4 regions of the Streptomyces sp. NPDC093065 genome follow, and region 4 is predicted to be linked to each of the others. Evidence: riboswitches for the same ligand, from Rfam matches in the RefSeq annotation. Region 4 holds a riboswitch; each other region holds the start of a gene.
What was found. A riboswitch is a leader RNA that binds a small molecule or an ion and turns the genes downstream of it on or off. The one in region 4 is predicted to bind cobalamin.
Positions count from the first base shown of each region.

Region 1: it holds a riboswitch for cobalamin, as region 4 does, so the genes downstream of both, ACIQFU_RS18015 (prenyltransferase/squalene oxidase repeat-containing protein) here and ACIQFU_RS31410 (energy-coupling factor ABC transporter permease) in region 4, are expected to answer to the same signal.
Region 2: it holds a riboswitch for cobalamin, as region 4 does, so the genes downstream of both, ACIQFU_RS25000 (CoA-acylating methylmalonate-semialdehyde dehydrogenase) here and ACIQFU_RS31410 (energy-coupling factor ABC transporter permease) in region 4, are expected to answer to the same signal.
Region 3: it holds a riboswitch for cobalamin, as region 4 does, so the genes downstream of both, ACIQFU_RS18040 (CoA-acylating methylmalonate-semialdehyde dehydrogenase) here and ACIQFU_RS31410 (energy-coupling factor ABC transporter permease) in region 4, are expected to answer to the same signal.

Region 1 covers NZ_JBIVPJ010000009.1:139,518-141,707, reverse strand. Annotated here, with positions in the region: gene ACIQFU_RS18015 (prenyltransferase/squalene oxidase repeat-containing protein) at 1-854, opposite strand, end outside; cobalamin riboswitch at 1,036-1,165, opposite strand; cobalamin riboswitch at 1,265-1,340, shown strand; gene ACIQFU_RS18010 (hypothetical protein) at 1,443-2,190, shown strand, end outside.
Region 2 covers NZ_JBIVPJ010000015.1:109,169-111,358, reverse strand. Annotated here, with positions in the region: gene ACIQFU_RS25010 (ABC transporter ATP-binding protein) at 1-148, shown strand, start outside; gene ACIQFU_RS25005 (ECF transporter S component) at 145-966, shown strand; cobalamin riboswitch at 1,021-1,202, shown strand; gene ACIQFU_RS25000 (CoA-acylating methylmalonate-semialdehyde dehydrogenase) at 1,390-2,190, shown strand, end outside.
Region 3 covers NZ_JBIVPJ010000009.1:147,483-149,672, reverse strand. Annotated here, with positions in the region: gene ACIQFU_RS18040 (CoA-acylating methylmalonate-semialdehyde dehydrogenase) at 1-1,158, opposite strand, end outside; cobalamin riboswitch at 1,412-1,606, opposite strand; gene ACIQFU_RS18035 (ECF transporter S component) at 1,648-2,190, opposite strand, start outside.
Region 4 covers NZ_JBIVPJ010000023.1:55,546-57,735, reverse strand. Annotated here, with positions in the region: gene ACIQFU_RS31420 (chloride channel protein) at 1-254, shown strand, start outside; gene ACIQFU_RS31415 (potassium channel family protein) at 380-841, shown strand; cobalamin riboswitch at 1,034-1,219, shown strand; gene ACIQFU_RS31410 (energy-coupling factor ABC transporter permease) at 1,249-1,953, shown strand; gene ACIQFU_RS31405 (energy-coupling factor ABC transporter substrate-binding protein) at 1,950-2,190, shown strand, end outside.

The sequences.
Region 1 (2,190 bases), on a different contig from region 4:
TGGCCGCCGAAGGCGCGCGGGTCGCTCTCGGTGGCTTCGGCGAGGAGGGCGAGCCGGGCGGCGGCGGTGGCGTCGGGGGCCTGGCCGGTGCCGGTCGGGTAGGCGTAGTCGACGGTGTGGGCGGCGAGGAAGGTGGTGACCTTGTCGAGTCCGGTGCTTTCGCCGTCGACGGCGGCGAGGGCGTAGGCCGTCTCTGTCGTGAGCAGGTAGTTGGGGGTGTCGGCGCCGTCGTCGACGATGCGTTCTCCGTCGGTGAGGCGGCCCTTGAGCCAGGCCGCAGCGGCCTTCGAATCGATCTGGCCCGGTCCCCCGGTAGGCGTGCCGCCGGGATCGGGTGTGCTGTTCCCGCCCGCGCGGACGTCCTCGGGGCTGAAGGCGGGCTTGCCCGTGCTGCCGCCGACGTCCGTGCCGCCGTAGACCCAGGCATCGACATCGCCGTTCCCCAGTTTGCGGTCCATGGCGCCGTACTGGCTGTAGGTCCACTCGTCCTGGCCGGGTGAGGCGGTCCAGTAGGACCAGTACGCGGAGGCGGGCGGCGTCAGGACACAGGACTCCTTGTCAGGAGTCGGGTACTGCGTACCGGAGTTGAAGGAGCCGTATCCGATGCGGCAGATGAAGCCGGGGCCGTCGTGCTCGGTGCCGGTGGTGGTGAACCCGGCGTCGTGGAGCAGGTCGTAGCCGGTGGTCGGGGTGGTGTCGCAGCCGCGCTGAAGGTCGCCGCCGAAGGGGGCGAAGTCGACGGCGACGATCGCGCCCTTGGTGGCGGTGCAGTCGCCGACGGGGTCAGCGCTCGCGGGGGTCGTCGTGAGGAAGGTCACGCAGGCGGCCAGCACCGCCAGCCACGACGCCACCATCGCTGTCAGGGCTTGGGGTCTGCTCGCCGCCCGCCCGTCTCTTCGCTTCCGGTTCCCCACCACAGCCCCTCGTTGTGTGGCCGGCGCGCAGGGGCGTGGCTGAGGGGCCTCCACCGCACGAGGCAGGCCCGGGCCGGGGAAGGCTGGTCGCACCACGCCGTAGTCCGCGACGGCGTCTGTTGCTGAAGAACACGCCCCAGGCAGTCCGGCTCGCCCGGCTGTTGCCGGGCCCACGGTTGCGGGTCAGCGCCGGGATTCGACCGGCTTCCCCTGGAACTTCTTGCGTATCAGCCGGATTTGAACATGGTTCACAGACACCGTCAAGGTGGGACACAGGCCACACCCGGAGTCGACCGGAGACCCGCTGGCGACGGGCAGGCGCCTGGGGTACCGTCCCGCACTGCCGAGTGGGGGAACCCGGTGGGAGTCCGGGGCTGACGCGCAGCGGTGTGGGACGGCAGGGGGCCGGCCCGAGCCCGAATGCCCAAGCGGCGCAGCACCTTTGGAAGCCGATCCACGCGTCCCGGACGGCGGCCCCACCCACCGCAGAAGGGTTCGGTCGGCGTCCTTTTCACCAAGGAGCAGGCCATGACCCGTCGTTCCGCCCTCATCCTCACTGCCGCCCTCGGCGCCTTCGCCCTGACCACACTTCCTGCGGCGGCGACCTCGACCCCAGCCCAGATCGCCACCTCGAAGACGAACGGCGTCACCTACCTCAAGTCCCTTCAGGCTGCAAACGGTTCGTACGCGGGATCGGGGCTGTCCAACGAGTGGGCGTTCAGCGCCTTCGCCGCATCCGGGACCGCCGCCGTGGACGTCACACCGGGCGGCGACACCAGCAAGAACGCCAGAACCGTCTACCGCAACCTGCTGGCCACCAGCGGCTGGCCGTCCTCCTCCCCCGTCGTCACCGACTACGAGCGCGCCACGCTCAACGCCTACGCCGCCGGCATCGACCCGGCCCGCGTCTCCGACGCCCGCAACCTGATCGCCGACATCTACGCCTACTGGCAGAGCGCCGAGACCGGCTACTTCGGCCCCTCCGCCAACTTCAACGGCACCGTCTTCGCCGCCCTCGCCCTCAACGGCGCGAAGACGACCGCCGGGCAGGTCCGTATCCCCCAGGCGCTGCGAGACGCGATCGTCACCCGCCTGCGCGCCAATCAGCACAACGACGGCGGCTGGAACTACAGCAAGGCCGAGGGCAACGCCACCCAGCTCGCCGCCGCCAGCGACATCGACATGACCGGCGCCGCCATGGCCGCCCTGTGCGTCTCCGGCGTGCCGAACACGGACACCGACATCGTGCAGGCCAAGGCGTTCCTCAAGAGCAAGC
Region 2 (2,190 bases), on a different contig from region 4:
TGTCGTCATGGCCGAGGGAGACGTCGTCGACGACGGTCCGACCCCGGACGTCATCGTCTCCTCTCCCGTGTTCGCGCCCCAGACGGCGAAGATCCTCGCCCCGCTGCCCTATCTGACCGTCGACCAGGTGAAGGCGGCCCGATCATGACGACGACCACCGCCGCCATCCGGCTGACCCCACGCGTCGGCGTCGTCATGACCCTGGCGGCGTTCCTCGGTGTCGTCGCCTTCTTCTGGCCGTTCGTCGTCGCACCCGGGAAGTTCGGATCGAACTACGTGCCCCCGCTCATCTTCGGCGTGCTCCTGGTGCTCGTCCTGTGTGTGGTCCTCTCGGAGATCGCCGAGGGCGGCATCGACTCCAAGGCCCTGGCCATGCTGGGCGTCCTGTCCGCCGTGAACGCGGCCCTGCGTCCCCTGGGCGCCGGAACCGCGGGTATCGAGACCGTCTTCTTCGTCCTGGTCCTGGCCGGCCGTGTCTACGGCCCGGGCTTCGGCTTCACCCTCGGGTGCACCTCGCTGTTCGCCTCGGCGCTCATCACCGGCGGGGTCGGGCCGTGGATGCCGTACCAGATGTTCGGCTGCGCCTTCGTCGGGATGCTCGCCGGATTCCTTCCCCGGGCCACGGGCCGTCGTGAGGTGCTGATGCTGGCCGTCTACGGTTCCCTGTCCGGCTATCTCTTCGGGTTCCTCCTCAACCTCTCCTTCTGGCCGTTCTCCCTGGACCCGAACAGCTCCATCGCCTACCTGCCAGGACTGCCCTTCACCGAGCAGTGGCAGCGCTACGTCGCCTTCGACGTGGCCACGTCCCTCGGGTGGGACACCGGGCGGGCCGTCACCAACCTCGTGTGCATCCTGCTGGCGGGGCCGGCGGTGCTGACCACCTTCCGGCGAGCCGCACGCAAGGCCAGGTTCCGCGCTCCGGTCCGCTTCGCCGGACCCCGGACGGCCGATTCCGAACCTTGCTGACCCGTCGTGTCCGGGGACCCGCTCACGGTACTGGATTTACTAGGACGTCCAACTATATAGTCGCGAGCACAAGGCCCGCGGTGCAGGGAAGCCGGTGTGATTCCGGCACGGTCCCGCCACTGTGACCGGGGAGTACGCCGTCGAGCAGGACGCCACTGACGAGCAGGATGTCGGGAAGGCGGACGGCGCGCGCTGATCCGGGAGTCAGGATACCGGCCGCGGGATGTTCCGTGTTGTCCACGAGGATGGAGCTGACACGCATGGCACCGGTGTGTATCCACGACCCTGGTGAGCCCCCCGTCTGACAGGGCTTTGGGCCATGAGCGTTCCCGCGTTCCCGGCACCCGTACGCCACCGGCGTCCGCGTGCGGGGTGAGCGCGCCATCCCCGGATCCCGATCCCTCCTGACGAGAGCAGGCAGTCATGGTCCGCGAGCACGAACGCGCCTCCGTGCGCGAGTTGACCCACTTCGTCGGCGGCAAGCGCACCCCGGGCACCTCGGGGTCCTTCGGCGAGGTGTACGACCCCAACACCGGCGAGGTGCAGGCCCTGGTGCCCCTCGCGAACCGCGCCGAGACCGAGGTGGTCATCGCCGACGCGGTCCACGCGCAACGCGAGTGGGGCGAATGGAACCCGCAGCGCCGCGCCCGGGTCATGATGCGCTTTCTCCAGCTCGTCGAGCAGGAGAAGGACACGCTGGCCCGGCTCCTGTCCGCCGAGCACGGCAAGACGATCGCCGACGCCCACGGCGACATCCAGCGCGGACTGGAGGTCGTCGAGTTCGCCGCCGGCATTCCGCACCTCCTCAAGGGAGAGTTCACCGACAACGCCGGCACCGGCATCGACGTCCACTCCCTGCGCGCCCCGCTCGGCGTCGTAGCCGGAATCACCCCCTTCAACTTCCCCGCGATGATCCCCCTGTGGAAGGCCGGCCCCGCGCTGGCCTGCGGCAACGCCTTCGTCCTCAAGCCGTCCGAACGGGACCCGTCCGTCCCGCTGCGGCTCGCCGAACTGTTCCTGGAAGCGGGACTGCCGCCCGGCGTCCTCAACGTCGTCAACGGCGCCCGCGAGACCGTCGACACCCTCATCGAGGACCCCCGCGTGGCCGCCCTCGGCTTCGTCGGCTCCACTCCGATCGCCGCGCACGTCTACGCCACCGCCGCTGCCCACGGCAAGCGCGCCCAGTGCTTCGGCGGCGCCAAGAACCACCTGATCGTGATGCCG
Region 3 (2,190 bases), on a different contig from region 4:
GCCGAAGATCTCCTCCTGGTAGATGCGCATGGCCGGGGTGACCCGGTCGAAGAGGGAGGCTCCGGCGAAGAAGCCGTTCTCGTGCCCGGGGAGTGTGAAGTCCCTGCCGTCGACGACGAGTTCCGCGCCCTCCTCGACGCCGAGGTCGACGTAGGAGCGGACGCGGTCGACGGCGTCCTGGCCGACCAGCGGGCCGAAGTCGGCGTCGGGGTCGTCGCTGCGGCTGATCCTCAGGGTGCCGATGCGCTCCTTCAGCCGGGCCACGAGCGCGTCGCCGGTCTCCTCGCCGACCGGGACAGCTACCGAGACCGCCATGCAGCGCTCGCCCGCCGATCCGTAACCGGCGCCGATCAGGGCGTCGACGGCCTGGTCGAGGTCCGCGTCCGGCATCACGATCATGTGGTTCTTGGCGCCGCCGAAGCACTGGGCACGCTTGCCGTGGGCCGCGGCGGTGGCGTAGACGTGCGCGGCGATCGGGGTGGAGCCGACGAAGCCGAGGGCGGCCACGCGCGGGTCTTCGAGGAGGGTATCGACGGCCTCCCGGCCGCCGTTGACGACGTTGAGGACGCCCGGCGGCAGGCCCGCCTCCAGGAACAGTTCGGCGAGCCGCAGCGGAACGGACGGGTCCCGCTCCGAGGGCTTGAGGATGAAGGCGTTGCCACAGGCCAGCGCCGGGGCGGCCTTCCACAGGGGGATCATCGCGGGGAAGTTGAACGGGGTGATCCCGGCGACGACGCCGAGGGGCGCGCGCAGGGAGTGCACGTCGATACCGGTGCCGGCGTTGTCGGTGAACTCGCCCTTGAGCAGGTGCGGAATACCGGCGGCGAACTCGACGACTTCCAGGCCGCGCTGGAGGTCGCCGTGGGCGTCGGCAACCGTCTTGCCGTGCTCGGCCGACAGCAGCCGGGCCAGCGCCTCCTTCTCCTGCTCGACGAGCTGGAGGAAGCGCAGCAAGACCCGGGCTCGGCGCTGGGGATTCCAGGCACCCCACTCCCGCTGGGCACGTTCGGCGTCGGCGATCGCCGCCTCGGTCTCGGCCCGGCTCGCCAGCGGCACACGGGCCTGGATCTCGCCGGTGTTGGGGTCGTACACGTCGCCGTAGGCGCCGGAGGTTCCCGGGGTGTGCTTGCCGCCGACGAAGTGGGTCAGCTCGCGCACGGGGGCGCGGTCTTGTACGTCTTGCACGCGGACCATGGGTGCCTGCTCTCGTCAGGTGATCCGGATGGCGCGCCGGACAGCCGCACACCGGCGCGGGGGCGTGCGGGTGCGGGGCGGCGCGAGATCGCGTATGGCGAAGGGGGCCGTCAGGCGGTAACGGTCAGAGGCCGGGAAAGCCCGGGAACAGCGCTGGGATACCGCCGGGATCGTGAACGCACACCGGTGCCATGCGTGTCAGCTCCATCCTCGTGGACAACACGGAACATCCCGCGGCCGGTATCCTGACTCCCGGATCAGCGCGCGCCGTCCGCCTTCCCGACATCCTTCTCGTCAGTGGCGTACTGCTCGACGGCGTACTCCCCGGTCACAGTGGCGGGACCGTGCCGGATTCACACCGGCTTCCCTGCACCGCGGGCCTACGCTCACGACTATATAGTTGGACGTCCTAGTAAATCCACTGTCGTCGGCTATTCGGTGGAAAATGCCTGGTCAGTGGGGGTCGGACTCGGCCGTACGGGGTGCGGCGAAGCGTACCGGCGCCCGGAAGCGGGCCTTGCGCGCGGCGCGCCGGAACGTCGTCAGCACCGCCGGGCCGGCCAGCAGGACGCACACGAAGTTGGTGACCGCCCGACCCGTGTCCCAGCCGAGCGAGGTGGCGAGGTCGAAGGCGAGGTAGCGGTGCCACTGCTCGGTGAAGGGCAGGCCGGGCAGGTAGGCGATGGAGCTGTTCGGGTCGAGGGAGAAAGGCCAAAAGGAGAGGTTGAGGAGGAAACCGAAGAGGTAGCCGGAGAGCGATCCGTAGACGGCGAGCATGAGCACCTCCCGGCGGCCCGAGGCGCGGGGCAGCAGTCCGGCGAGCATCCCGACGAAGGCGCAGCCGAACATCTGGTACGGCATCCACGGCCCGACCCCGCCGGTGATCAGGGCGGAGGCGAACAGGGAGGTGCAGCCCAGGGTGAAGCCGAAGCCGGGGCCGTAGACGCGTCCGGCGAGGACCAGGACGAAGAAGACGGTCTCGATGCCGGCGGTTCC
Region 4 (2,190 bases):
CCGGGCTGCCCGGGTTCGGCGCGACCCCGGCCCTCGCCCTCGGCATCTCCGCCGCGGCGGCCGCGGTGACGGGACTGCCCCTGGCCGGCGCGGTCCTGGCGGTGCTGCTGATGGGCCGGGACGCCCACGACCAGACGCCGCTGATCGTCATGGGGTCGGTCGTCGCCTTCGTCGTCGCCCAGCTGGTGCGCCGCACCGGCGGGGAGGCGGCCGGTGCCGCGGGCGAGGCGGCGAAGACGGGCGGGGAGCGGTGAAGGACCGCACGGGCGGCAAGGACGGGGCGGACGGTACGGGCGGGAGGAACCGTCGGGCCGCACACCCCCGCACCGGCTGGGAAGCCGCCCGGCCCTGGCTGGTGCGCGGCGGTGCCGCGGTCGCCATGGTCGTGGTCTACTTCCTGCTCCCCCTCGACCACCTGGGTCCGCAACGGCCCGTGCTGAGCTGGGTGCTGTTCATCCTGCTGCTGACGGTCGTGGCCGTGCTGCTGCTCCGGCAGGTCCGGCACGTCCTCATCGATCATCCGGGCAGCCGGCCGGGCGTGGCCATCTCGCTGCTGATCGTGCTGTCGGTGCACGTCTTCTCGGCCACGTACTACTCCCTCGCCAAGTCCCCGGGCGAGTTCGCCGGACTGCACACCCGGCTCGACGCGCTGTACTTCACCGTGGTGACGCTCGCCACCGTCGGGTACGGGGACATCACCCCGCGGGGCCAGTCCGCGCGGCTCGTGACGATTCTGCAGATCACCTACAGCTTCGTCTTCCTCACGGCCGCGGCGACCGCGCTGACCACCCGGCTGCGGAACATCGTGGCCAGGCGGCCCGAGCGGGACCGCTCCCGCTGAAGCGGGCCCCGAAACCGCCGCGTGCCCCGCACCACAGGCGCGCGGAGATCTTCGCCACGTTCGGCGCGGCCGGGCGGCGGCTGGTGCCGGCCCGGCGGTGCCGGGCGTTTCCGCAGCCCTGAGGCCTGCCGGGCGGCCCGGCGGGGCGGGCGCGGGACCCGAGGCCCGCTTGTGCGCACCCCTGTGGGAGCACTACTGTCGCCACGCCTTGGTGAACGGGAAACCGGTGTGATGCCGGTGCGGCCCTCGCCACTGTGAATCGGGAAGTCCGGCTCCGGCCCTCACGGGCAGCCACTGGATCGCTTGCGATCCGGGAAGGCGGAGCACGGGCGGTGGTACCCGTAAGCCAGGAGACCGGCCAAGGCGCGTCGTCCATCCACGAGGTGCTGGAGAGGGTCTGCTGAGCCATGCACATAGCCGAGGGCTTTCTGCCACCGGCGCACGCGATCGCCTGGGGTGTCGCGTCCGCGCCGTTCGTCGTCCACGGAGTCCGGTCACTCACCCGTGAGGTCAGGGAGCACCCGGAGAGCACACTGCTCCTCGGCGCCTCCGGGGCCTTCACATTCGTCCTGTCGGCCCTGAAACTGCCGTCCGTCACCGGGAGTTGCTCGCACCCGACCGGCACCGGCCTGGGCGCGATCCTGTTCCGGCCGCCGATCATGGCGGTCCTTGGCACCATCACCCTGCTCTTCCAGGCGCTGCTGCTCGCCCACGGCGGGCTGACCACGCTCGGCGCCAACGTCTTCTCGATGGCGATCGTCGGCCCCTGGGCCGGGTACGCCGTCTACAAGCTCCTGCGCCGCTACGACGTGTCGCTGATGGTCACCGTGTTCTTCGGCGCGTTCGTCGCCGACCTGTCCACGTACTGCGTCACCAGCGTCCAGCTGGCGCTGGCCTTCCCGGACCCGAGCAGTGGATTCCCGGGCGCGCTCGGCAAGTTCGGCTCGATCTTCGCCGTCACGCAGATCCCGCTCGCGGTGAGCGAGGGCCTGCTCACGGTGATCGTGATGCGGCTCCTCGTGCAGTCCAGCAAGGGCGAACTGACCCGGCTGGGCGTGCTGCTGACGAAGACGGCCACCGCGGGCGCCAAGTCCGAGGCGGTGGCCCGGTGAGCCGCAACGCGAAGGTCAACACCCTGCTGCTGCTCGCCGTGGCCGCGCTGGCGGTGCTGCCGCTGGTGCTGGGGCTCGGCGACCACAAGGAGGAGCCGTTCGCCGGGGCCGACGCGGAGGCGGAGACGGCGATCACGGAGATCGAGCCGGACTACGAGCCGTGGTTCTCCCCGCTGTACGAACCGCCCTCCGGGGAGGTCGAGTCGGCGCTGTTCGCGCTGCAGGCCGCGCTCGGCG